Regions from separate parts of the Paenibacillus intestini genome, predicted to be linked through region 3. Evidence: riboswitches for the same ligand, from Rfam matches in the RefSeq annotation. Region 3 holds a riboswitch; each other region holds the start of a gene.
The links. A riboswitch is a leader RNA that binds a small molecule or an ion and turns the genes downstream of it on or off. The one in region 3 is predicted to bind cyclic di-AMP.

Region 1 (6,049 bases), on a different contig from region 3:
TGCATGTCTGGCAACCTCCATGGCTACCGAAAACGAATGAAACGGTCATGTATAGTATTTATCGACCAGATGGGCTTTTTTTTTAAGGGTTATTTTCAGGTATAATAAGATCAAATCCGCCTTTTACAAGGTGAGTGGGAGTGAGAAGTCAATGGGCGTAAAGCATGGACGTGATTATGAAGGTATATTGACAGATTTAACGGTGGCCATAGGACGCATACCGGATCGCTATGTTTTCTTTGAAATGGATGCGGAAGAGTGGGGGAGACTAGGGGAACCGGAACAGCTCGAGGTAGACGAAGCACTGGCGGAGGACTTGTTCTACGCGCTTGGAGAGGAATCCGTCATTCCGGTTGGGAGCGGTGTGGTGATCCATGACAAAGAACAACACCGGATCCATATTTTGATTGGAGAAGAAGAGCTAACCTTTGTACCTCTAATTTAACATGTGTAATGACGATAAAACCTTGCGCTTCAAGGCACTGAGCCATCTGTTCTATGGATTTTGGTGCTTTGACGTGGTAAGATGATACTCATGAAAAAGGCGCCGCTGGGCGGTGGCCTGCCTTTTAGGCTGTATGGGCAGCATGTAAAGGTGCCGATGGTCATGTGGATGTAAGTCCGCGATGTCTCATCATATGGGGAGGAAGATAACGCATGGTTTTTACGCAAGAGGAAGTCGAAGCTCATCTGGGAAGGCTGGAAGGCTGGGAGCTAGAAGAGGGACGGTGGATTGTCCGCAAATTTGTGTTTTCTAACTATATGAAAGGGATTGCTTTTGTGGATGAAGTCGCTGCGATTTCGGAAGCATTCAATCATCACCCTTTTATTACTATTGATTATACAACGGTTACACTGCGTCTTACGTCTTGGGATGCAGGTGGCATTACATCGGTAGACATCAAAGAAGCAGAGCAGTACAACGAAGCTTTTGAGAAAATGAGAACATAATAATCTGCACCAACGTTGTCTGCAGGATGATGTTTGTAATGCATACCAAAAGAGGCTCTTGTCTCCCTAACGGGAGGGTGAGAGCCTCTTTGATGCCTTACGCGCAGAATGCATTATTTCTTCTCTGCTAGCCACATTGCAATGTGGGCGATTTCTTCGTCTTGCAGTTTGCCTTTGAACGAAGGCATACCGCCGCCTTTACCTTTGACAATGGTGGAATAGATTTTCTCCACATCGTCCTTGCTGCCGATGTTCGCAAGAGCTGGGCCTACGCCACCTTGAAGCTGATCGCCGTGACAGGAGATACAGTTGGCCTTCACTAGTGTCTCAGCCTGTCCGGCGTCCATAGCCACTTCAGGCATGGTTGGTTTGGCTTCCTGAGCCACTTCTTCTTTACCTGGAAGCGTAAACATTAAAACAATAGCTAAAGCACATGCTGCAAAAAATACCCCGCTCATGATCCATTTGTGCATCCCTTATGTCCCCTCCAGAATGAAAGATCATCTAACTCAAACTATCCCTATCATTATAACGGAAGCTGTAGCTACATCATAGCATTTTGTGGTAAATTTTTAAACTAATCACAAAAGAGAGACCAATTAAAGCCATTTAATCGTGGGTTTACTCTCTCGGACCTTCATAGACCATGCAATGGAAAGGCTTTAAACCATCTGGGGTTTGGCGTTCATATGTATCCTGGATGACAAATCCGCTTTTTAGATATACCTGAATGGCACGGGTATTCCAAGTCAGTACTTCAAGATCAATTTCATTGGATGGATTTCGGCGGATGGCCTCTTGTACGATCGCAGTAACAAATGCTTTGCCGAGACCTTGACCACACAGATCGGGGCGCATACCGAGACCGATTCGTGTGACATGCTGGAGCGGAAAATATTGTGCAAACCCATAAACCTGGTCATGTTGATCCAGGATAATGGCATATTGTTGTTGTCTGAGATGTGCATCACCGAACTCGACTTCGAGTGCTTTCATCTGTTCCCAAGGAAGCCAGCTATAGATATTGTAAGGTGGGGCGTATTTCCAGCCACATATAAGTTCAGCATGTTCTTCTTGCATCGGTACAACATGAAGTATCAAAGAGGCTTCATTCTTCATATAACAGTGCATGCTCCTTTCTCCAATATCCGTGTCATTGTTCACTCTACAAAAGAGCTGTGTATTAGGCAAGTCTTCATATGATCAGATAAAAATTGAAACAAAAGTCGTGATCATTCCGTTTATATTATAACAGGCTGGGTAAAAACATGATAAGGGCACGGACAAACGAAAGCCGGCGAACGTGTTAGTTCACATACACACCATGACTTGCAACATCGGGAACTACACAGAGTCAGAAAGCATAAAAAAACCGCCGGATACATTCCTGCGGAGAATGTACCGGGCGGTTCTGTTTATACTTCGTATTTCGTTACAGTAGAGTTACATGGTTCCAACATCATGTTGATTACAGCTTGTACCTAGTCAAGGGCCAGTGACTCATAATCGTCCGTGCTCATGATCCGTTTAGCGCCAACGTAGCGGTTAGCCCAGTAGTTCTCACTCAAAGAGCTGATCGTTACACCTTTGGAAGAAGAAGAATGTGCAAACTTGCCACTTCCTACAAAGATGCCTACGTGTGATATACCTTTACCTGTTGTGTTGAAGAACACCAGATCTCCAGGTCTCATCTCCATGCGAGATACGGAATCACCCATGTCGTATTGGGAGCTAGATTGACGAGCCAAATCAATACCTAATTTGTCGAATACATACCGTGTGAATCCGGAGCAGTCAAAACCGTCAAGCGTTGTTCCTCCGCTTTTGTATGTAGTTCCCATTGCTGAATCAATTACTTTATCCATCTTAGAATCTGCAAATGCGCTGCCTGCTCCAAGTGATAATGCAAATGTGAGGCTAAGTACTGCTGCGGTCAGTTTCTTCTTAAACAAGTGATATACCCCTTCCAACGCCTGCGAGGTTAGCTTAAGGATTCGGTTGAAGGTCCCCTATGATCCCTCTGTTTCAAGATCAATTCACCCATAACTGGTTCCCCCGCTTCCCAGGTGCCAGGAATTTGGCTATGCTAGTTATGCACCTGAAAAATGAAAAGAAAATTTAATTTTAAGGATTTAATTTAAAGTTGTTACAAATAAGGATTTAAAGATTACAAAGTTGTTACTAAAAACTCACTGCGCTTATTGTACCAGAGGCTTAGTACTTTGGCAACGTTTAGCAGTAAAATTAACAAAAAAAACCTCGACCTTTGACGGGGAAAGGTCGAGGTTTGCGTATTTATACGTAATAACCAATGAAATGTTTAATATAAGATGGTAACATTTCTTTATTTTTGAAAGCGATCTCAGATGGCGTGCAACATTTTTGTTCAACGTATATGATTTTCATGTCTGGTAGATGTGGACTGCCATAAACGGAAATGACTACATACTTTCCACATACTGAGTAGGCTTCGGGCAAGCGGATAGGATTGTTGCAGGATTAATCCGGATAGTCCTGTCAAGAACCAGGAGGCGGAAGTGAATGCACCAAAGACCACTAAATGCACAACTCCCAGCACCAGCGCAATGCCGATGACAGCAAAGATGCGGCGCACAGCAATCCACAGTCCCTTGAGTGTCCCGTGGATTCGCCCTTCTGCATCCGGGTCAGAAATCCCAAACTGCATGTAGAGCACTGCATGATGTACAATCCAGCCATAAATAATCCAGCCTGCTACATATGGAATGCCGGGAAGTAATAAATGAAGAGAATGAAAACTGTCCATTATTGTAGAAAACAATTTGGGCAGAAGCCAGTATGCAGGCAAGAACATGAGAAAGGTACGTATAGTGTGTAGCAATATCATGGGTTTCCATAACGTTTTGATGCCCCGAATAAAAGGAATGCGTTCTTCAGTAGATTGATAATGTTGCAGGGAGTAGAGTAACCCGGCCTGAATAAGTGGACTGATCAGCAGGCGAAGCAATAACATGCCGCCCAAAATCCACAGATAACGCTGGACCTCCGGACCGGACAGGCTGAGCTGGCTTTCCATTTTGAATAAAAGTGTGCTTAGCTCGCCGACATCATCCGTTGGATAACGTAGTAATAGAGGAACGACAGCCGATTGAACCAACCGGTAGATGAAATAACCCCAAGTTAATTGATAGATAAACAAGAGTGCGGCAATAAACATATGCTGACGGACAAGAAACCAGCCTTCACGAATTTTTGCTTTCACTGTCTCCACCTCACCATGACAGACCTCCGAATATGGCTTCAATTAGTTTCGTAGCACTCATGTTCCAGCGGGATTTGACTTGCTCGTCCAGTCCGGTTCTCAGGAAATTGTTCATATGGCGATTTTCGAGCACGATGTCATACAAAGGGTCAGTCATGGCCCAGGTGACAGGAGATGTATATGTCAGTTTATAGGTGACGCGCTCCTCGCGGCCATCCCAGTGTTTGGTTACGGTATGGCCGTCCTCAAACGCAATCCGAACAGGAACCTTAGGAAAGTCACTGCCTTTTTTGACAATGGTGACAGAGGACTCGTACATTTTTTTGCCGTCCTTCTCTATAGAAGAAACGTTGATCTTCTCTACAGCAAAATCGGCCATGCCGTTCCGGTAGACATATTGGTCAAAGTAATCCGCCCAAGAGGTGCGGGTGACTTGCTCAACCACCTTTTGAAAATCACCCGTTGCGGGATGTTTAAAACGATATTTTTTTACATACGTCGAAAGGATTCGTTCCATGGTCTTCGCTCCGACTTGCTGTTCAATGCCGAGTAGCACCAGTTTGCCCCTTGTGTACACGTTGGAAGCATATTGATTCTGTGAGTCAAACTTCCACGAGGGCTGTGTTAGAGGAGCCGGAGATGTGATCAGACCTGATTGTACCGGTAGATTCGGAATCAATCCGTATTCCTGTTCCATCAGTTTATCTTCTGCATAGGAGGTGAACCCTTCATCCAGCCAGGCCTCCTCAAACTCATTGCTCGCAACCATGCCGTAGAAGTATTGATGTCCAATTTCATGAACAACGGTGCGTTCCAGATCGTAACCCGGTGTTGTGTCATCGGCCCCAAAGGCTGTAATGAGAGTTGGGTACTCCATGCCTCCGGCCCCGTTTGCAGCTTTTGGCGGAACCACGATAGATAAGGTGGCATAAGGATAGGGACCAAACCACTTGCTGTAATTCGTTAATGCGGCTTTGGCAGCAAAGAGATACCGCTCCTTCAGATCCTGATGTGCCGGATCAAGGTAGAGTTTAATGCGTACACCGGGCACGTTGGGGGCAGAGAAGGGTTCCTCTGCATACACAAAATCAGGTGAGGCTGCCCAAGCGAAATCATGCACATCATCGGCATAAAATTGATACACTTTCTCACCATTCTTCAAGGCTGCCTGCTGCGTGGGGAATCCGGTTGCTGCCACCTTGTATGTTTCGGGTACTCGGATACGCACACTGTAGATACCGAAGTCAGCATAGAACTCGGAGTTCCCGTGATACTGATGCAGGTTCCAGCCTTCTATGGTACGGCCCCGTCTTCCAACAGGCTCGTAAGCACTGAGTTTAGGAAACCACTGGCCTGCCATGACAAAATCATCTGTTTTGCCCATCCTTGCGAAAATTTTGGGTAAACTTACTTCAAACGATGTGCGTATTGTGATGCTTTCCCCGCCCTTGACGGGTTTAGGGAGACGAACCTTAATCAGCGTTTTGTCTTTGATGTTCCCGTCATCCGGCTGTACATACTGCATCCGGTGTAGCAGAGAGAGCCCATCCTCCGTCTGCATGTCAGTAAATTTCATGGAGCCATAACCATCTGTAGGCATGACATCGCCGCGAAGCTTACCGCCCGATTCTTTCATAAATGTAGTATCCGCAGAGGAGAATGCATTAGGGTACATATGAAAATAAAGTTCGTTCACCGTTTTTTTGCCCGGATGAGTCCATGTTATGGTCTGTGTGCCTTGCAGTTTGTTCCCCTCGTTCAGCTTCACATCCATGTGGTATTCAACCACACGTTTGCTGTATACCTCGGCTGTAGGGGATTGTACACTTTCCGGGGGGGCGGGCGCTCCGTTTTTGG
Region 2 (6,049 bases), on a different contig from region 3:
AGGCAATATGGACCAATGAAGGAAGACGGTACAATCAGTAAGCGCGGATACAATATGGCCCATTTCTCCAAATTTGTTCGCCCAGGCTATGTCAGAGTAGATGCTTCCAAAAATCCGGATACAAATACTTACGTGTCCGCTTACAAAGGTGATAACAAGGTCGTCATCGTAGCCATTAACCGCAGCACTTCGGCAAAAAGTCAACGCTTTGTGTTGCAAAATGGCAATGCGTCCACTGTATCTTCATATGTAACAGACAGCAGTCGTAATCTGGCAAGTCTTGCACCAATTAACGTTTCCAATGGCGCATTCACAGCTCAACTCCCAGCACAGAGTGTAACAACATTTGTTGCTAATATTACTGGCGGCAACGGTGGCGGCAATGTAGGCACGGGCACCACATATGAGGCCGAAACAGGAACAACACTTACGGATGCAGTCATTGAAACAGCTTATCCGGGCTTCACCGGTTCTGGATATGTTAACTTCAACGCTTATACAGGCTCCGCAATCCAATGGAATGATATCAATAACACAATCACAGGCACCAAAAATGTAAAGTTTCGTTACGCTTTGGAAAGTGGTACGCGGACTCTAGATATTTATGTTAATGGCACAAAAGTACTCAGTAATGAGCCCTTTACTCAAACAGGAAGCTGGTCTACTTGGGGTGAAAAAACAATTCAAGTACCTATGAATTCAGGTACGAATACACTCCGAATCGTAACAACAGGTACAGAGGGACCCAACATTGATAACATTACGGTGACAGCAGCATCATAAGTTATCTAATTCTAAACCTTTTTCTTTTTTAGCTGGGCAAAAAGTAGCCAAGCTCCCATGTGGAATAGACCTAAGTTGCTCTACTCGTCTATTTTGAGACAATACTGTAATTAAAGACTGTTGATTGTTCTTTATATCATTAGATAGAAAAAGACCTCTTAGGCTATTGCTAAGAGGTCTTTTTCTATCTAATGCGGTCGAGAGGACTCGAACCTCCACGGGGGGTTAGCCCACACGGACCTGAACCGTGCGCGTCTGCCAATTCCGCCACGACCGCATATATTGTATCTTTCCAACTAATATCGGCGACAAGAAATAATATACCACGCGTAGTTTAACATGTCAACAACTATTCATCACCAAATAAGTGCGAAACAGATATGTATCCGATTCGCACTTATCAGGCCTGCTTCAGATTAAGCTTATATATCCGTAAGTAGTGGACTTATTAGAAAATTGGTTAAATAAACAATTTTCTACAGCTTGGACGGCCAGTTGCCGTACCATGCATAACCGCCTCTTCTTTCCTTTTCTATATCGCTCAGCTTATATTTCACAACGCCATCACGTCCCACAAAGATCGGTTTGTCCGTACCGAGTTCATAGAAACGTGCCCAAATCGGTGATGCACTGGAATCAGCAATAATTCGGCTATCCCCATTCGCTCTCTCATACCGATATCCTGTAATTTTCACTTTATTAAACCAGGCTTCGGCACCTTTGATAGATGCAGTGATTCTTGAATTAGCCGGTCTCGTTTTCAGAAACTTCACAATGTTCACGCTTTCACCTGCCGTTAATGAAGGCACTTCATAGATTCTGGCTCCCGCAGGTCTAAGTGAACTGGAATCATGCTGTTGTCCCCAGGCCGTTAACTTCCCACCGGATACCACCTGGGTATTCAGGATAGCATCGACTCCTTTGGAAACTGCATTTTTACTGCGATTTGCAAGAGAACTGTCGATAAAGGAGAAGTTCCCCTTACGTCCTGCGACTTCATCAAGCATGTACATCACATTAATCATCGCATCATCATTATAGGTAATATGTTTATGATAGCCGGAACTTTGATAGACTTGAGGCCAACCGCCATTGGAATACTGCATATTAAGCAAAAAGTTGATGCCCTTGACCGCTGCAGCAGAGTATCGCGGATCATTTGTTTTTTTGAATTCACTTGCTAGCCTTCTGATTTCTGAGTATGTAGCTTTGTTATCGATCGTTGATTTGGCCCATTCACCTGACGTCTGACTGTAATCTTTTCTCCAGCCTCCATCGGGGCGCTGATTCTTTAAGATATCGGACATACTCGCCGTTGTACCGGAAGCATCAGCTGCCGATACGGTCGGTACAGGAAGGATAGCCATTCCCGCTACGGAGAATACCATAGAACACGCCAGTACAAATGTTACTAATTTTTTTGCTTTCACTCGACAACACTCTCCCCATTCACAAATTTGATTACTTATATCACATATATTCCAATGAAAACAATTTAAATACAAATTATGTATTTAATATGGTTATAATATGCAATAAATATATTTTTGTCAATATATGCAACAAACCAAAAAAATTTGTTAAACAGAATGGTTTCCTTTTTAGCTCATAACAATCTTGTTTATTATCCAAGTTCTCTCATATGAAACACAAATGACTTTTTTGTAATCTTTAACTCCCTAATTTCAACAAAATGATAACTAAAATCGATAATTCCGCTAACATTGAGGCTAAATGAACACCTTTAAACAGGTTTGACAATTACGCATTTATGCAATATAGTTTCAAATAGTTACAAAAACTTAATTATTCATTTGCCGAGTTTCAGGATTGAAAACGGGGGAACCATTTTGGGTGAATTATTCTTATACATAGGAAATATAGGGAACCTTCTACCGAACCCTTAGCTAACTCCGTAGGCATCGAAGGGAGAACATTGATTTTGAAAAAACTGATTATTTCCATTTTTGGGGCTGCTGTACTATTTACATCCGGGGCAACAAGCACAGAGGCAAGCACAATTAATACGATGGTTAACAATATGACAGGCATCCCGTACAAATGGGGCGGCACAACCATGGCTGGCTTCGATTGTTCCGGGTTTATGAGATATCTTTTCAACAAATATAGCATTGAGCTCCCTCGCACGTCGCAACAACAAGCGAAAGCCGGAACACCTGTCTCCAAAGCAAGCATTCGTACAGGAGATCTGGTCTTCTTCAACACAACAGGTAGAGGCATCTCACATACAGGAGTATACATCGGTGGAGGTCAATTCGCACATGCCTCCAGCAGCAAAGGTGTCAGCATCACCAAGTTGTCCAATCCGTATTTCAGTGATCGTTATGTAACCGCAAGACGGGTGACAGGTCAATTTATGTATAACAAAATGTTGGGTAAACTTTAATTGAATTTAAAGAACGGGGAGTAGCCTTTGGCTACCTCCTTACAGTAAAGAAAGTAAAGATGAGCTATAAAAAAACAAGGTCATACGCCTCTATTAAAGAGGTGTATGACCTTGTTAATTTTTGTTTTGCTTCATCCACTAATGGAGCGCCTTCTGCACCCTCATTGCTCCCTGTGACAGAGCATGTCCGCCGCCCACTGCACCAGCGACAGCTACCGTCTCCATGATTTCCTGATCGGTCGCTCCCTTGGACCGGGCTTCCTCCACATGATAGAACGTGCACACTTCGTTATTAGCAAACAAACCGATACCTAGCGCAATTAACTGCTTGGTTTTGGCATCAAGCACACCCGGCTGGAAGCATTCTCCCGTAAACTCATGATATGATTTCACCACATCGGGGAGAACGTCGCTTAATGCGCCAATCTGATCCTTATACGCATGAACTTTATCATTCATCAATGTCATGACTTGCAGCACACCCTTTCGGCTGTAAATACAGCGAATTGTTCCACTGTACCTATCTTCTCTCGCGTGCGTCGCAAATATGCCTGTTCCTGATGGTAATTCCAAACATTTGGTGTAGCAGACATTCTCTTAGAAGGAGCTCCGGTAACGTGAATCCGTTAAGCTAAGCACTCATGTCATTTATTCACTTAAAACACTTTGACGAGGCTCACTGAACAGCTGATAACGGTAAGACCGATCCAGCTTCACAACACGGCGATTTTGCCTGCGAATAAGTACTTGCTCATCATCCCAAGCTACCACGATGCCCGTTACATCATTAGACTCCAGTTCATCCCGCACTACTCTTACCTTCTCCCCTGACAAACGCAGGGCATCCAATTCTGTATCACTAATCATGTCATAACTCCTATACTCAAATTTCTTTACAAAAAGAGACCTAAATGAAAAGTCATTTAGGTCTCACGTGACTGTATTGGACTGTCATGTCATTCGAAAAAAATGTCCCGACTGAGAGTTACCGCTGCGCGTGCTCTTTGCTGTCGTTCTTCTCGAACCAAAAATCAAGCACTTTGGCGGACATCACACGTTCTTCAAGGTACTCTACTTGGTGCGGTGTAAATTGTTCTTTCCAAGAGAAGGACAACTCTTCACACAAGCCTACAATCGTCAGTAATTCTGACCAGGCAACATAGCGTTTGTACCAGAAAAATTGAGGATGTTCAATCATATAGGGATAAAGGTCATCGAATTCCGTATGTTTACAATCCAGGGCACGTTCAAAATGAACTTTCGATTCCGCCAGCTTATCAATAAAAAATTGTTCTGTTGCCGGTTGGTTCCCCATGGTGTTGCCTCCTCTCCCTAACATAACCCCATTATAAAGGAAATCTAAGACCATGCAAAGTCATACTTCAAAAATTAGGCCCAATTTCCTTCAAAAAGTCACATTTCATTATCGTCGAATTGCACGGTGCCATTATTCAGTGAACGAATTCGTACAAGAGCTTCTACTGGAATCCCTTGTTCACGGATGGTGCGAGCACCAGCCTGGAAGCTCTTCTCCACCACAACACCAAATCCCACAAGTTCTGCGCCGGAACGCTCAATAATTTTAATTACGCCGCGGGCGGCATCTCCGTTTGCAATAATGTCATCAATGAACAAAATGCGGTCATTTTCATGAATGTATTCGCGAGACACCATAATATCCGTTACGATTCCTTTCGTAAAGGATGGTACACGTTCGCAGTAGGCATCAGGATCGGCCAGAAGCGTTTTTTTGCGGCGGGCAAATACCAAAGGTACTCCCAGTTCATGTGCTGCGGCAAAAGCAACCGGAATCCCTGATGATTCCACCGTAATCACACGAGTAACTCCACTCTCGCGAAAACGAGCAGCAAACTCCCGTCCCATCTCCATCGTTAATGCAGGATCAATCTGATGGTTCAGAAGACCATCCAGTTTCAATACCTGATCCGAGATGACGACACCCTCTTGTAAAATTCGTTGTTTTAATACGTCCATGATTTGACCTCCCAAGCCTATCCTATGAGGTATAAAGTATCATATATCCAGCTACAAGTTCAAGCGAAATCAACCCTAAGTCAACAGAACCTGATAATTCAGAGTCATTAGCCGATCCTGCAGTCATGACTTTCATTGGTCAAGCATAACTTGTACTATGGTACCCGCATGTCCAACAATCCCGGGACCTGAAAGGGGAAACACATGAAACAGGTATTCCGGGTGCTACAGATTGCATTCACATACATCGGAACTGTTGTCGGGGCCGGCTTTGCCACAGGACAGGAAATATTGCAGTTTTTTACCCAATATGGCAAGTGGGCCACAATCACCATTGCTTTGTCCACCATGCTCTTTGTCTGGCTCGGAACCAAAATGATGCTCATTGCTCATGATACCCGTTCGCGTTCCTATGAGGATCTTAACAAACATCTGTTTGGTCACAAAGCTGGCAAATGGATTACATGGATTACTCTTATTGTTCTGATCGGTGTAAACAGCGTGATGCTCGCCGGGGCGGGTTCTGTCTTTATGGAACATCTGGGTTTGCACTACCAAACAGGTTTGATCATCACTTTGATCGGTACATATCTTCTTCTGGGACGCGGAATGCAGGCGATTCTGCAAATGAACAGTATTGTGGTACCCATGATGCTTCTGCTGTCCCTGCTTATGATTTTCAGTACGCTACATCATCCGGGTGTCTTTCGTTTTGTCACACTGACAACAGATAGCAATCCGTTTCAGGTATGGATTTCCCCATTACTTTACACTGCATTTAACCTTGCGCTCGCTCAAGCGGTACTTGTACCTGTAGGCAATCAGATTCGTCATCGCAATACATTAAAATGGGGCGGAATTCTA
Region 3 (6,049 bases):
TTTTACCTGTGCCTTTCAAAGAGAAAAAGCCAGGGATTCTCCTATCTATTAGACAACGTTGAGTACAACGTCGATGTTGCCGCGGGTTGCTTTTGAATACGGACAGAAGTCATGCGCCTTGCGGGCAAGATCCTCAGCCTGACTGTGATCCACTCCCGGCATACTCACATCCAGACGAACCGCTAGCTTGAATCCGTCATCTGTTGGATCTTTGCCGATCGATACGTTGCTGGTTACAACGACATTCTCCAATTTCACACCTGCTTTGCGTGCCACGTTAGCCAGAGCGCTCTCGTAACATGCACCGTATCCAGCTGCAAAAAGTTGCTCGGGATTTGTACCTTCTCCACCAGCACCGCCAAGTTCTTTCGGCATTTTCAGATCATGTTGCAGTACACCGTCCGAAGAAGCCACCGAACCTGTTCGTCCACCTTTTACTGTCGCTGTTGCTGTATATAAAGCTTCCATCAGAATCTCTCCTTCGTTAATAAAGTTTTGACTGCCTACAATTCATTTTAAACTTCTGGCTCGATTTGAAACGTCTGATTGTGTACTTTATCAGCTTTTACATTTGGCTACATTTCATGCGTACGTGATAAAAGTCGTATCTTTTTACGAAATGGGTACGATATAAAGAGGCTCTTCGAAAAATTCTCCTTTTTTTTGTCCGACTACACAAAAGTTGCACTAGACAAAAATTATTGAGGGTGTACAATGTAAACATGAACATAAAATTTTAGATATATGAGCACTCGTATTTATCCCGTTTATTTGCCACAGCATTTGTGCTAGAGCACATCCTAAAAATGAATTTATTCCGGCTACAGGCCGGCCACATCTTATTGTAAAGTCAGGTGATCCATGTATGAGTCAAAAAAATCCGTTCAATTCTCCATCCAGCGAATATGCGTCTGCTTCCGCAGCTACGATGGCCCCCTCGCTAGGTGAGGCACACAGTTCCATGAAAGTACCCAAAAATGCGGCATGGTGGAAAAAGTTCCTCGCCTTTGTCGGCCCAGGGTATCTTGTCGCTGTTGGTTATATGGACCCCGGCAACTGGGCTACGGATATCGCAGGCGGCTCGCAATTCGGTTATACGTTATTGTCCGTCATCCTTTTTTCCAACATGATGGCCGTGGTGCTTCAATCCCTCGCAGGCAAGCTAGGTATTGTCACTGGGCGTGATCTCGCCCAAGCCTGTCGTGAACGCTTCAGCGCTCCCGTTGTCATGATGTTATGGATTCTATGTGAACTGGCTATCGCGGCTACGGATCTCGCCGAAGTCATCGGCTCAGCAATCGCTCTTAAACTTTTGTTTAACATTCCCATGTTGTACGGTGTGATTATTACCGCAGTGGATGTATTACTCATTCTCGTACTACAAAACAAAGGATTCCGTGCACTGGAAACACTCGTCATCGTGCTGATGGCAACCATTGCTCTTTGTTTCGGCATCGACCTATTTTTGGCGAAACCGGATATGGGCGGTGTTCTTCACGGATTCGTTCCTAGCACCGAAATTTTGCAAAACCCGGCCATGCTCTACATCGCCATTGGCATCATCGGGGCTACCGTTATGCCGCACAATCTGTATCTGCATTCATCCATTGTGCAGACCCGCCAGATTGAGCAGACGACTCAGGGTAAAAGAGAAGCTATCCGCTACACCACACTGGATTCAACCATTGCTTTGACGTTAGCTCTGTTCATTAACGCAGCCATCCTGATCGTATCTGCAGCTGTATTCCACAGCGCGGGCATGACACAGGTAGCAGAGATATCCGATGCATATCATCTGCTAACCCCACTGCTTGGTACAACGATCGCCAGTGTCTTGTTCGGCGTAGCTTTGCTCGCATCCGGTCAGAACTCAACCCTTACAGGCACGCTTGCAGGACAGATCGTCATGGAGGGCTTCCTGAATATCCGTATCCCGGCGTGGTTGCGTAGACTTGTTACTCGACTGATTGCCATCATCCCTGCTGTTATCGTCACTGCTATTGCCGGTGAGCACGGCACTGAAGAGTTGCTGATCTTGAGTCAGGTCATCCTGTCCCTGCAACTGCCATTCGCCGTCATCCCACTTGTGATGTTCACAAGTGACAAAAAAAGCATGGGGCCTTTTGCAAACAAACTGTGGCTCAAAATTGTCTCTTGGGCTATTGCCGCTATCATCGTTGTGCTGAATGTGTATTTGATTATTCAGACCATCATGCTGTTCTAGTTTATATATGAAAAGGCCGATTCGCTGTTGGTATTGATCCCAACGCAAATCGGCCTTCTTTGTATCATTATTGTGATACGCTCTAATACCCTCATACCTTTAATCTACCCCACACGATCTAACCTGAGACTCATATAGATTTGCCTGCATCCTCATCGGGTATGAGTAGCGGCAGCAGTTCATCTAGGGACTCCACCGTCCAATCTGCACGCTCGTCATCCGAAAGCTCTGGCTGGAACCTTCCGTATCCTTGCAAAATGCGAATGGTGCGTAAGCCTAAACTACGTGCTGGCATAATATCATTATCAATTCGATCTCCAATCATAACCGCTTCTTCCGGCGCGCATCCAGCTTGCTTCAGAGCAACCGCATACAACTCCGGATCAGGCTTGGACACCCCTTCTTCTGCCGAACAGGCCAGGACATGGACATATTTACGAAGTCCGTAGCTTTCCAGCCTCGCTTCAGTCCCAGGACTCTGATTCGCAATGATGCCAATGCGATAGTGATGCGAAAGCTGTTCAAGCACCTTGGTTGCAGAAGGAAACGGTTGCTCCAATTCTTTATGGAATTTCAGCTTGTCCTGAATCTGAATGCGGTGATCTTCATCATGAATATATGTACGTATGGCCACTTTCATGGGCCACTGTTCATAATTACGGTAACAGGTAGCAAACAGTTCTCTTACCGCCTCAATCTTTACTGGATAGCCGTAATCATTCGCTTCCCGAACGAATTGCCCAATAATATCATCTACAGGCTCCCATTCGTCCACCAGCGTATCCCCCACATCAAAAAACAACCACTTCAATCCGGCAATATCCGGCACGCTGATTCCTCCTCGTTAGCTGCAGGTTATCCCTCGCTTCTATACTACCGTACTGTTTCCATAAAAAAAGAAGACCCACGACAAGCATGAGTCTCCTCAAATTCCGTTAGTCTATACCTGCAATTATAACAGGCGTCTTACCTTGGATCAATGTCAATCACAAGCTGCTCACTTCAGCCTCCGGTTTATTGCAGCTATTAAGAAGGAACCCGACTTCTCCATTCAGTGAATACACAATTTTATCGGCGCCCATTCCACGATAAATCCCTTTAGGATGGCTCTGCTCCGTGATCACACACAAGGACTTCGATGTCCAAGAGCGACAAATTTGAAGATAGCGGCATGTCAAGTTCAGACTGTTCTCAAAAATAAATACATTGCCTACACTGCCTTGCGGCAAAAACCATTTCTCAGCAGCTGCTGTATTCATACGGATGACGTGTTCCACGCCAAGACGGCGAAGTTTGCGCTCCTCATCAGCACTGTTCGTCAGAACGGCAAATGGCATTTTTTTATACATCAGCAATTTCACAAATTTACGTCCAGCTTCATTCGGAGCGGTTACCAAAATCATCTCTTTATCCATTCTTCGTTCCTCCCTTGGCGTGAAAAGACAACAAAAAAAGAAGCGTGGGGACCAAGGCCTCCGAAACGCTTCTTAAATAATCCATGACGAAAGCGCCATGAACCAGCGTGCGGTTTGTTGCCTCTCCCTTTAACGCTTACGAGGTTAGCTGACGGATTCGGGCGCGAGAGTCGCCCTATTTCCGGATTTCACCGAAAAATTCACCCCATGAATGTCCGCTGCTGTCATACAGCCCATTCTGTTGGTTCCCCCGTTTTCCATACACAATGAATGGAAACTCAGCGATTAAAACATCGTTCGTAAATCTTGAGTATAAGACCGATCGATATTATCGTTTGTTTCGTTTTTCAGGTACAATTTAATTAAAATTCAAATTACGCTATGAATCATACACCCGTACCATGATCATGTAAAGTGCATACAGATCACCGAATCGCCAGATTTCCGGCAATAACCTTTGATAATAACGCTTACAATGAGGTCATACGCTATCCTTCTCTTCCAAGCTACCTAATTCTCAACCGCACAAAAATTGATTCATGTATTTCTCATCCATTTTGGAGTCCAGCAAGCGAATGGTTATAACAACGCTAAATCCAAATAAGTTTTGCATTATTTAATTGTTTAAAATATAATAAGTATATTAAGAATAACAGGATGGAGGCGTACCCCATGTCAGTCTATGATTACAAAGTAAACACCCTTCGCGGACAAGAGATTGAGATGTCCCAATATCGCGGCAAAGTGTTGTTAATTGTGAATACCGCAAGCCAGTGCGGTCTCACCCCTCAATTCAAGGGCTTGCAAGAGCTTCAGGATAAATTCCAGGATGCTCCGTTTGAAGTGCTTGGATTCCCAAGCAACCAATTCGCGCAGGAAAAAGGATCTTCCGACGATATTGCTGAATTCTGTCAGATGAATTATGGCGTAAGCTTCCCTATGTTTGAAAAAATTGACGTCAATGGTTCAAGCGCTCATCCGCTCTTCCAACACATTACGAAAGAAGCACCAGGCTTGCTCGGTTCCAAAGCCATCAAATGGAACTTCACCAAATTCCTTGTCGATCAGGACGGTAAAGTTGTGAAACGATATGCTCCGCAGACTACACCGGACAAAATCGAAGAGGATATTCAGAAGCTAATTAACAAATAAATATAGACTTTTGAACAAACATATAAACGAAAAAAGCCACCTATAAAGCAAAGAGCCAGAAACTGCTCAAGCTTTTGGGCGGCTTTTTTGCGTCCTCTCTTTTAACACATGTCCTCATCCTAAATAATTCGTCCTTGTTGCTATATGAAAACAAAAAAAGAAGCTCTCCATCACGGAAAGCTTCTCTCGTAAATCTTCATATGATGCGGTCGAGAGGACTCGAACCTCCACGGGCATACGCCCACTACCCCCTCAAGATAGCGTGTCTGCCATTCCACCACGACCGCATGTCGTAAATTATCGGCAACAGAATTGATTATACCGGATTCTTAAACAAAAGTAAAGTCTTTATTAATCACTTTATGAATTACTTTATGAATGACATTTTACTACAACCGGCTTTACTCTAAATTGATAACAGTTCTTCACCCCTTCCTATTCCACACCTCTTGCAAAATTCAGTCATATTTCCTCGAAAATTACATATCATTAATCTGATTCGGCAAAATGGCCAAAGTGATTTTAGACATGGATATATGACACAGATAGAATTTTTAATGTTATATTATATAACACTAATTATGAATTTTATTTAATTAAGTTTTTTATTTTCTCATAAATCATTGACAAAACACGGATATTTATGTGAATATATATATCATATAATTCGGATTTACACATTAAACTTAAGAAAAGATCATCATTTGTAATTAAACATAACACAATAAAGCGCAGGAGGCGAATGATCGTGAACCGTGGGAATAAGCTACTCGATTATGCGAAACTGCTTGATCCCTCTGTCCAGGTGGGAGGATTCACCCATTTCTTCGGCATGGACACCCACATCAAGGAAGGCACTATTCGGACAGCTGAGGAACTTGAATCATTTATGCGTTGCCAGTTACACCCCAGTCTCGTTCGTCTAGAAGGTATGGCTATCAAGGGGATTTACACCGCAACAGATCATAAGGATACTTGGCGAATTGCCCTGATCGACAAACTTGTGCATGTACAGCGAACCCCTCCTGAACTTAGAGAGCAAGCAACAATCATAGGCAAACGTTTAATCAAACTGTCTCGCGCCTTGCATCCTTGGATCGACCTTAGCCCGCTTGAACAAATCTTCGTAAAATACAATTCAGTTGGTTGCCTCCCCACCGTTCACGCCTGGATCAACCACCACCTCGATATCCCCGTCGAAGAGGCGGTTCTCGGCTACTTACATTCAGCCATGAATGCATGCGTATCCGAAGCTTGC
Region 4 (6,049 bases), on a different contig from region 3:
GGACGTATATAATGCGTTAATTGGGTAGTCTAAAACTTCAAAAATACCAAATTTAGTTGTAATTACCTTAAAGAGAGATTAAAACCAAGCTTAATATAACCTTAAAATGTAAAAAGAGCAGCACACCAAAATGTGAAAGATATGTGTCTGCTCTTAAGGTTAGAAAAAAACCTTCCAAGGTGATATTACACCAGGAAGGCGATAAGGAAATATAAAAAGGTTAGAATTAACGATTTGAATAATTCCAGTATACTTGTTTTTCTTATTTTGCTACAGGTGCAGGGATTTCAGAAATACATTCGTTACAAACGATTTTACCTTTGAAGTAAGTTACGTTCTCAGCGTTACCACAGAAGATACAAGCTGGCTCGTATTTTTTGAGCATGATGCGCTCACCATCAACGTAGATTTCCAAAGCATCTTTTTCGCCAATACCGAGTGTACGACGCAATTCGATTGGAATAACTACCCGTCCCAGTTCATCCACTTTTCTTACAATACCTGTTGATTTCATCATTATAATCAGTGCTCCTCTCAGCTAACTATCATTGTCATTATTCGACATTATTTTATGTTTTATGATACCCATCATACCAACGATTCCCAAAACAGTCAACCTTAAAATTAGCTTAAAATAAAGGGTGTTTTTCTTAAGTTTGCTGGTGGTAAGGGATTGAAAGCAATTTTTCGTATTTAAACATCCATGTCAGCTTTGTCGATTTGGAAAACGACAAAAGTGCTTTATTCGACAAAATTCGTCATTACATGTCGAATTGTTGGTGAAAATTGAAGCTGGACGCGCTATTCTTTATGGCAAGAGAACAATTTATAAGGAGTGAATCGAAATGGAACATCGTCTGACGGAAGAAAAAGTATTTAAAGATCCGGTACATAATTATATTCATGTGCAAGAACCGATTATATGGCAATTGATCAATACACCTGAATTTCAGAGGCTACGCCGCATTCGTCAATTAGGGACATCTTATCTTACTTTTCACGGGGCAGAGCACAGTCGGTTCTCCCATTCGTTAGGTGTATACGAAATTACCCGAAAAATCATCTCTCAGTTTGAACGTAGCCACTATTCGGACTGGCCCAAGGAAGAAAAGCTGGTGACGTTGTGCGCCGCCTTACTTCATGATCTCGGACATGGACCATTCTCTCATTCAATTGAAGAGGCTTTTGACATGAATCATGAGGATTGGACATGCCGCATTATCAAGGGTGATACCGAAGTAGGGGCGATTCTAAGACGGTATGCTCCTGATTTTGATGAAAAGGTGGCTTCCGTTATCCAGAAGACGTATGATAAACCGATTGTCGTGAACCTGGTAACCAGTCCGCTTGATGCAGACCGAATGGATTACTTGCTCAGGGACGCCTACTTTACAGGAGTAAATTATGGCACGATCGACTTGGATCGTATTCTGCGCATGCTGCGTCCATTTCATGGACGAATTGTAGTTAAAGAGTCTGGTATGCATGCTGTGGAAGACTATCTGATGTCACGATACCAGATGTATTGGCAGATTTACTTCCATCCTGTGACGCGTAGCTCCGAGATTATATTGCGACAAATCTTTAAGCGGGCAAAAGAACTTGTGAAGCAAGGCTTTCCATTCCGTTTCATGGTAGAGCCTCTGCCCAAACTGTTTGAAGGAGAAATTTCAGTTCATGAATATCTGCAGCTTGATGAATCGTTAATTCAAACAGCCTTTATGCAGTGGCGTAAGGAGGACGATTCTGTTCTAAGTGAGTTGTGCGAACGTTTTATGGATCGCAGGTTATATAAGTATGTGGAACTTGAACAGATCGACTTGGACATCATTGAAGAGATTCGGGAAGCATTTGTACAAGCAGGATTGAATCCCGAGTACGATCTTGAAATTGATTTTCCGACGGATAATCCGTATGATGTGTTTCGTCCAGATCAATCCACAGATAAGCAAATTCTTCTGCTCGATCGGCAGGACAAGTTGCATGAGCTGTCAGAAGTTTCTGATATTGTTCGTTCCATCAGTGGACTTCATCTGGGCAAACATCATCTGTACTATCCGCAAAACAAGGTGGATGCCATCCTTCATGAATTACCGTCCCATATACGCCCCTATTTTCTATAAGCTTGAGTCGATGCAGCAGGGTGAAACACTTTGATATCAAAAGACTTTCTAAGAGAGCTATTTTACATGATACAGTAATCTGCTTTAATGGGGAGGATGTGTAGATCGACATAATTTTGTAATTCGAGTGAGTAATTATACAGTTTCTAACGCCTTTCTTGCAAGATGTTGATTTGACTTTTTATTTTCCTTCTATATATAGTAGCTTGAGTGCTAAAACTGAAAATACTGAAATTGTTGCTTGTCCCAATCATTTAATGATGCAAAAAAATAAATTTGAAATTCAAACGCAAGAATTCCTGTACAAGAATAAGGGAGTTCCCATGAAAAAATCATCGGCATTTGACTTTCGACATGAAGGGAGAACGAGAAAGCATGTTATTCGACACACATACTCATCTGGATGCACCACAATTCGACGAAGACCGAGAGGACATGATTAAACGGGCCGTTCAGGCCGGAGTTACTCGCATGATTAATATCGGCTTTAACCGGGAGACGATTCCAACAACGATCAAACTGGCCGAAACGTATGATTTTATCCACGCAGCTGTAGGCTGGCACCCGGTGGATGCCATTACGATGCAAGAGGGAGATCTCGAATGGATTGCATCATTGTGCAAACATGAGAAAGTGGTAGCAATCGGAGAAATCGGTCTAGACTATCATTGGGACACTTCCCCTAAGGAGGTACAGCACCGCGTATTACGACAACAAATTGCATTGGCACGTGAATTGAGTATGCCTATCGTCATCCATAATCGGGATGCTCATGAGGACATTGTGCGTATTTTACGTGAGGAGAAGGCTGGTGAGGTTGGAGGTGTGATGCATTCTTTCTCCGGTAGCTGGGAAACGGCGAAAATGTGTCTGGATTTAGGGTTCCATCTGTCCTTCGGAGGACCGGTCACTTTCAAAAATGCCAAGCAACCGAAAGAGGTGCTCGCCAAGGTTCCGATGGATCGATTTTTCTTAGAAACGGACTCCCCGTATCTCACACCGCATCCTTATCGTGGAAAACGAAATGAGACAGCGCATGTACGTCTGGTTGCTGAAGCAGCTGCGGAAATTAAAGGCATTTCGGTAGAGGAAATTGCTGCAATTACCACCAAAAATGCCATGGAACGATTTGGGATTCGATAAGAAAATGAGTAAATCGGGTGAAAAAGGGAGATACAGAGAGGTAATTTGCTCTTTGTCTCGAATAATTGCAGAATATTACAATATTTTAACCAAATATTTAGAAAAACGTACTTGATCCGTGCTTTACAACATGCATCAAAACAGGATATCATCTTTTCAGTGAATTGTTGCGCGGAAAATTGGACAGATGTTCGGGGGATGAACAAAGGGACACTTTCCGATGAGACAACATTACTTTCATGAATCAATCTCGCTGAGTCTCCGTTAACGGAGAGCGGGGGAACCAATAGGGCTTAAACATCGGTGATTCTAGCCGGTGCGCATCGTTCGCTGACCCAAAAGCAGCGGAATGTTCTGCGAAGCCGTATTTGATTTCTTCTTTGGGTCTCGGGGTGAATTCAAGGGCGTCCGCCATGAGCGGGTGACCTAAGATAGGGCGGCTCTCTTTCGCCCGAACCCGACAGCTAACCTCGCAAGCGGAAAAAGAGAGGCAACCTCGTGCATGAATTTCCGATATTCAAAATCATTCGGAAGCCACGAAAGGGTCTCTTACACTCTTTCTTTGGCTTTTTTTGTTTTGAATAAAAGAAATATTGTCATCATACGGTATGTATTCAGGAGGATGACATCATGTTGCGAAGAGGGGTTCATGGTGCAGAACCGGTCATTATCTCTGATCTGTGTTCTGTAGAAAAATTGTTATAGTCGCGTCAAAGACATCATGCATTACTTTAGACGGCGAGGCTATGAAGGAGGACGGAGAAGTGGGCATATTCCAACCAGAAGAGACCCATGAGTCACGATCATCCAGTAAGTCTTTCGCGTTGCGGTGGAAGCATGAGAACTTGCGTCAAATGGCATTGATCGCGATATTCTCAATTGCGCTTGCAATCATGATCTTGTTAGTCGTTTACGGTCAGGCCGGGAAGCAGGTTTCACTGGTTATTGACGGCAAAGCTCAAGTGGTAGAGACTCGTACAGGAATGCTTCAGGAAATGCTGGAGGAGCAGTCAATCACAGTCAGCCCTCACGACAAGGTATCCATGCCCATGAATGGGGCGATTACCGACGGAGACCGAATCGTTATTGAGCGGGCCGTTCCAGTTAAAATCACGGCAGACGGAGACACCAAGACTCTTTATACAACCGATTCATCGGTACAGGGTGTAATTCAGCAATCAGGTATTCAAGTTGAAGATCATGATAAAGTGTATCCAGCGCTCGGAACCGCAATTAAAGCGGATATGAAGATTCGTGTAGTGCGTGTAACAAAGCATACAGTGGATGTGAAACAACCGATTGCTTACAAGGTTGTAAAAACGGCAGACCCAAGTTTGTTCCAAGGGGATAACCGTGTTGTAGTGAAAGGCAAGGAAGGCACAATTGTGCAACATATCGAAAAGGTATTTCAAGATGGAGAACTCGTCTCCAAAAAAGTGGTAGGTAAAACGGTCGCCACCAATCGTGTAGATAAAGTGATTGCGGTAGGTACGAAGGCTAAGCCGGTTGTGAAGGAACCTGAGGTTCAATTGGTATCTGCCAAAACTTCAACGACCAAAAAAGCTGTAACAACGAACTCGAAGAAAACATCTGCCTCGGGCAGCAAGGTGATTACGGTCTCCGGGAATTCTTTTAAATACTCTAAAGTTTTGAAAAATGTATCGATGACAGCCTACTCTTCTGAAGAGCCGGGTATTGGTACAAAAACAGCTTCCGGTACTCGTGTAACGGAGGGGCGCACCATTGCAGTTGATCCCAAGGTCATTCCAATCGGCTGGTGGGTATACATTGAGGGCCTCGGCTTCCGTCGTGCGGAAGATACAGGCGGCGCTATTAAAGGCAACAAAATTGACGTTTATTACGACAGTGTGAAGCACGCCCTGAATTTCGGACGTAAAAAAGGCAAAACGGTCTATGTGATTGGTCCAGTTAAGCCGGAAGCGAACTAAAATCGTTTTACTTTGAAATGGGAATGCTATAAAATAGTTGCATGAATGATTCATGCGGAATATGCGGCGGAGGGGTCTGAATTCAGTCTCCTCCGCCGTTTGGCAGAGAAGAGGATATTCCTCTTCTTTTTGCGTTAGAAAGGAAGAAAAGGAACATGATAAAAGAAGTGATTGTTGTGGAGGGTCGTGACGACACGGTAGCGATTCGTCGGGCGGTCGAAGCGGATACGATTGAAACCGGAGGCTCTGCCATTAATCAGCGTATTCTGAAGCGAATTGCACTTGCTCAAGAGAGACGTGGCGTCATTATCCTGACGGATCCGGATCATGCGGGAGAGCGTATCCGTAAAATTATTGCCAATAAGGTTCCTGGTTGCAAACATGCCTTCATCCCAGAAGCGGATGCAACGCGCAAAGGAGATATCGGAGTAGAGAATGCTTCACCGGAAGCGATTCGTCATGCACTTGCTCGCGTACACACATCCTATGAGGGCGCACCTAGTCTAATCGATTGGGAGGACCTCATTGAAGCAGGATTGATCATACACCCGCAAGCAGCCGCACGACGTATGGAGATGGGTAATCTGCTTGGTATTGGGTATTGTAACGGCAAGCAGTTCCATAAACGGCTGAGTGTATTTCAGATTACAAGAGAAGAGTTCTCCACTGCATTAGCGCAAATCGAACGTGAAGGAATGTGAGCATATGAAGGATATAGAGCAAACCATTGAAATAGCAACACCCAAACGTACCAAAGAAATTATTCAAAGGCATGGATTCTCCTTCAAGAAAAGTCTGGGTCAGAACTTCTTGATCGATCAAAATATTCTGAAC

Region 1: another riboswitch for cyclic di-AMP. It lies ahead of J2T16_RS27915 (C40 family peptidase); the one in region 3 lies ahead of J2T16_RS09360 (hypothetical protein).
Region 2: another riboswitch for cyclic di-AMP. It lies ahead of J2T16_RS07650 (C40 family peptidase); the one in region 3 lies ahead of J2T16_RS09360 (hypothetical protein).
Region 4: another riboswitch for cyclic di-AMP. It lies ahead of J2T16_RS26920 (resuscitation-promoting factor); the one in region 3 lies ahead of J2T16_RS09360 (hypothetical protein).

The regions. Positions count from the first base shown of each region.
Region 1 is NZ_JAURUN010000020.1:16,578-22,626, forward strand. It holds gene J2T16_RS27895 (hypothetical protein) at 152-445, shown strand; gene J2T16_RS27900 (4a-hydroxytetrahydrobiopterin dehydratase) at 658-951, shown strand; gene J2T16_RS27905 (c-type cytochrome) at 1,065-1,424, opposite strand; gene J2T16_RS27910 (GNAT family N-acetyltransferase) at 1,573-2,070, opposite strand; gene J2T16_RS27915 (C40 family peptidase) at 2,433-2,903, opposite strand; cyclic di-AMP (ydaO/yuaA leader) riboswitch at 2,907-3,044, opposite strand; gene J2T16_RS27920 (hypothetical protein) at 3,338-4,192, opposite strand; gene J2T16_RS27925 (M1 family metallopeptidase) at 4,203-6,049, opposite strand, start outside.
Region 2 is NZ_JAURUN010000002.1:554,960-561,008, forward strand. It holds gene xynC (glucuronoarabinoxylan endo-1,4-beta-xylanase XynC) at 1-783, shown strand, start outside; tRNA gene J2T16_RS07640 (tRNA-Leu) at 976-1,060, opposite strand; gene pelA (pectate lyase) at 1,260-2,213, opposite strand; cyclic di-AMP (ydaO/yuaA leader) riboswitch at 2,589-2,720, shown strand; gene J2T16_RS07650 (C40 family peptidase) at 2,726-3,190, shown strand; gene J2T16_RS07655 (carboxymuconolactone decarboxylase family protein) at 3,329-3,658, opposite strand; gene J2T16_RS07660 (hypothetical protein) at 3,839-4,057, opposite strand; gene J2T16_RS07665 (hypothetical protein) at 4,176-4,505, opposite strand; gene J2T16_RS07670 (xanthine phosphoribosyltransferase) at 4,604-5,185, opposite strand; gene J2T16_RS07675 (YkvI family membrane protein) at 5,390-6,049, shown strand, end outside.
Region 3 is NZ_JAURUN010000003.1:25,721-31,769, reverse strand. It holds gene J2T16_RS09375 (organic hydroperoxide resistance protein) at 49-468, opposite strand; gene J2T16_RS09370 (Nramp family divalent metal transporter) at 866-2,224, shown strand; gene J2T16_RS09365 (HAD family hydrolase) at 2,355-3,053, opposite strand; gene J2T16_RS09360 (hypothetical protein) at 3,211-3,639, opposite strand; cyclic di-AMP (ydaO/yuaA leader) riboswitch at 3,758-3,933, opposite strand; gene J2T16_RS09355 (glutathione peroxidase) at 4,312-4,791, shown strand; tRNA gene J2T16_RS09350 (tRNA-Leu) at 4,996-5,078, opposite strand; gene J2T16_RS09345 (urease accessory protein UreF) at 5,540-6,049, shown strand, end outside.
Region 4 is NZ_JAURUN010000017.1:10,250-16,298, forward strand. It holds gene rsmI (16S rRNA (cytidine(1402)-2'-O)-methyltransferase) at 1-28, shown strand, start outside; gene J2T16_RS26905 (AbrB/MazE/SpoVT family DNA-binding domain-containing protein) at 263-517, opposite strand; gene J2T16_RS26910 (HD domain-containing protein) at 846-2,123, shown strand; gene J2T16_RS26915 (TatD family hydrolase) at 2,499-3,266, shown strand; cyclic di-AMP (ydaO/yuaA leader) riboswitch at 3,508-3,761, shown strand; gene J2T16_RS26920 (resuscitation-promoting factor) at 4,031-5,215, shown strand; gene rnmV (ribonuclease M5) at 5,371-5,916, shown strand; gene rsmA (16S rRNA (adenine(1518)-N(6)/adenine(1519)-N(6))-dimethyltransferase RsmA) at 5,921-6,049, shown strand, end outside.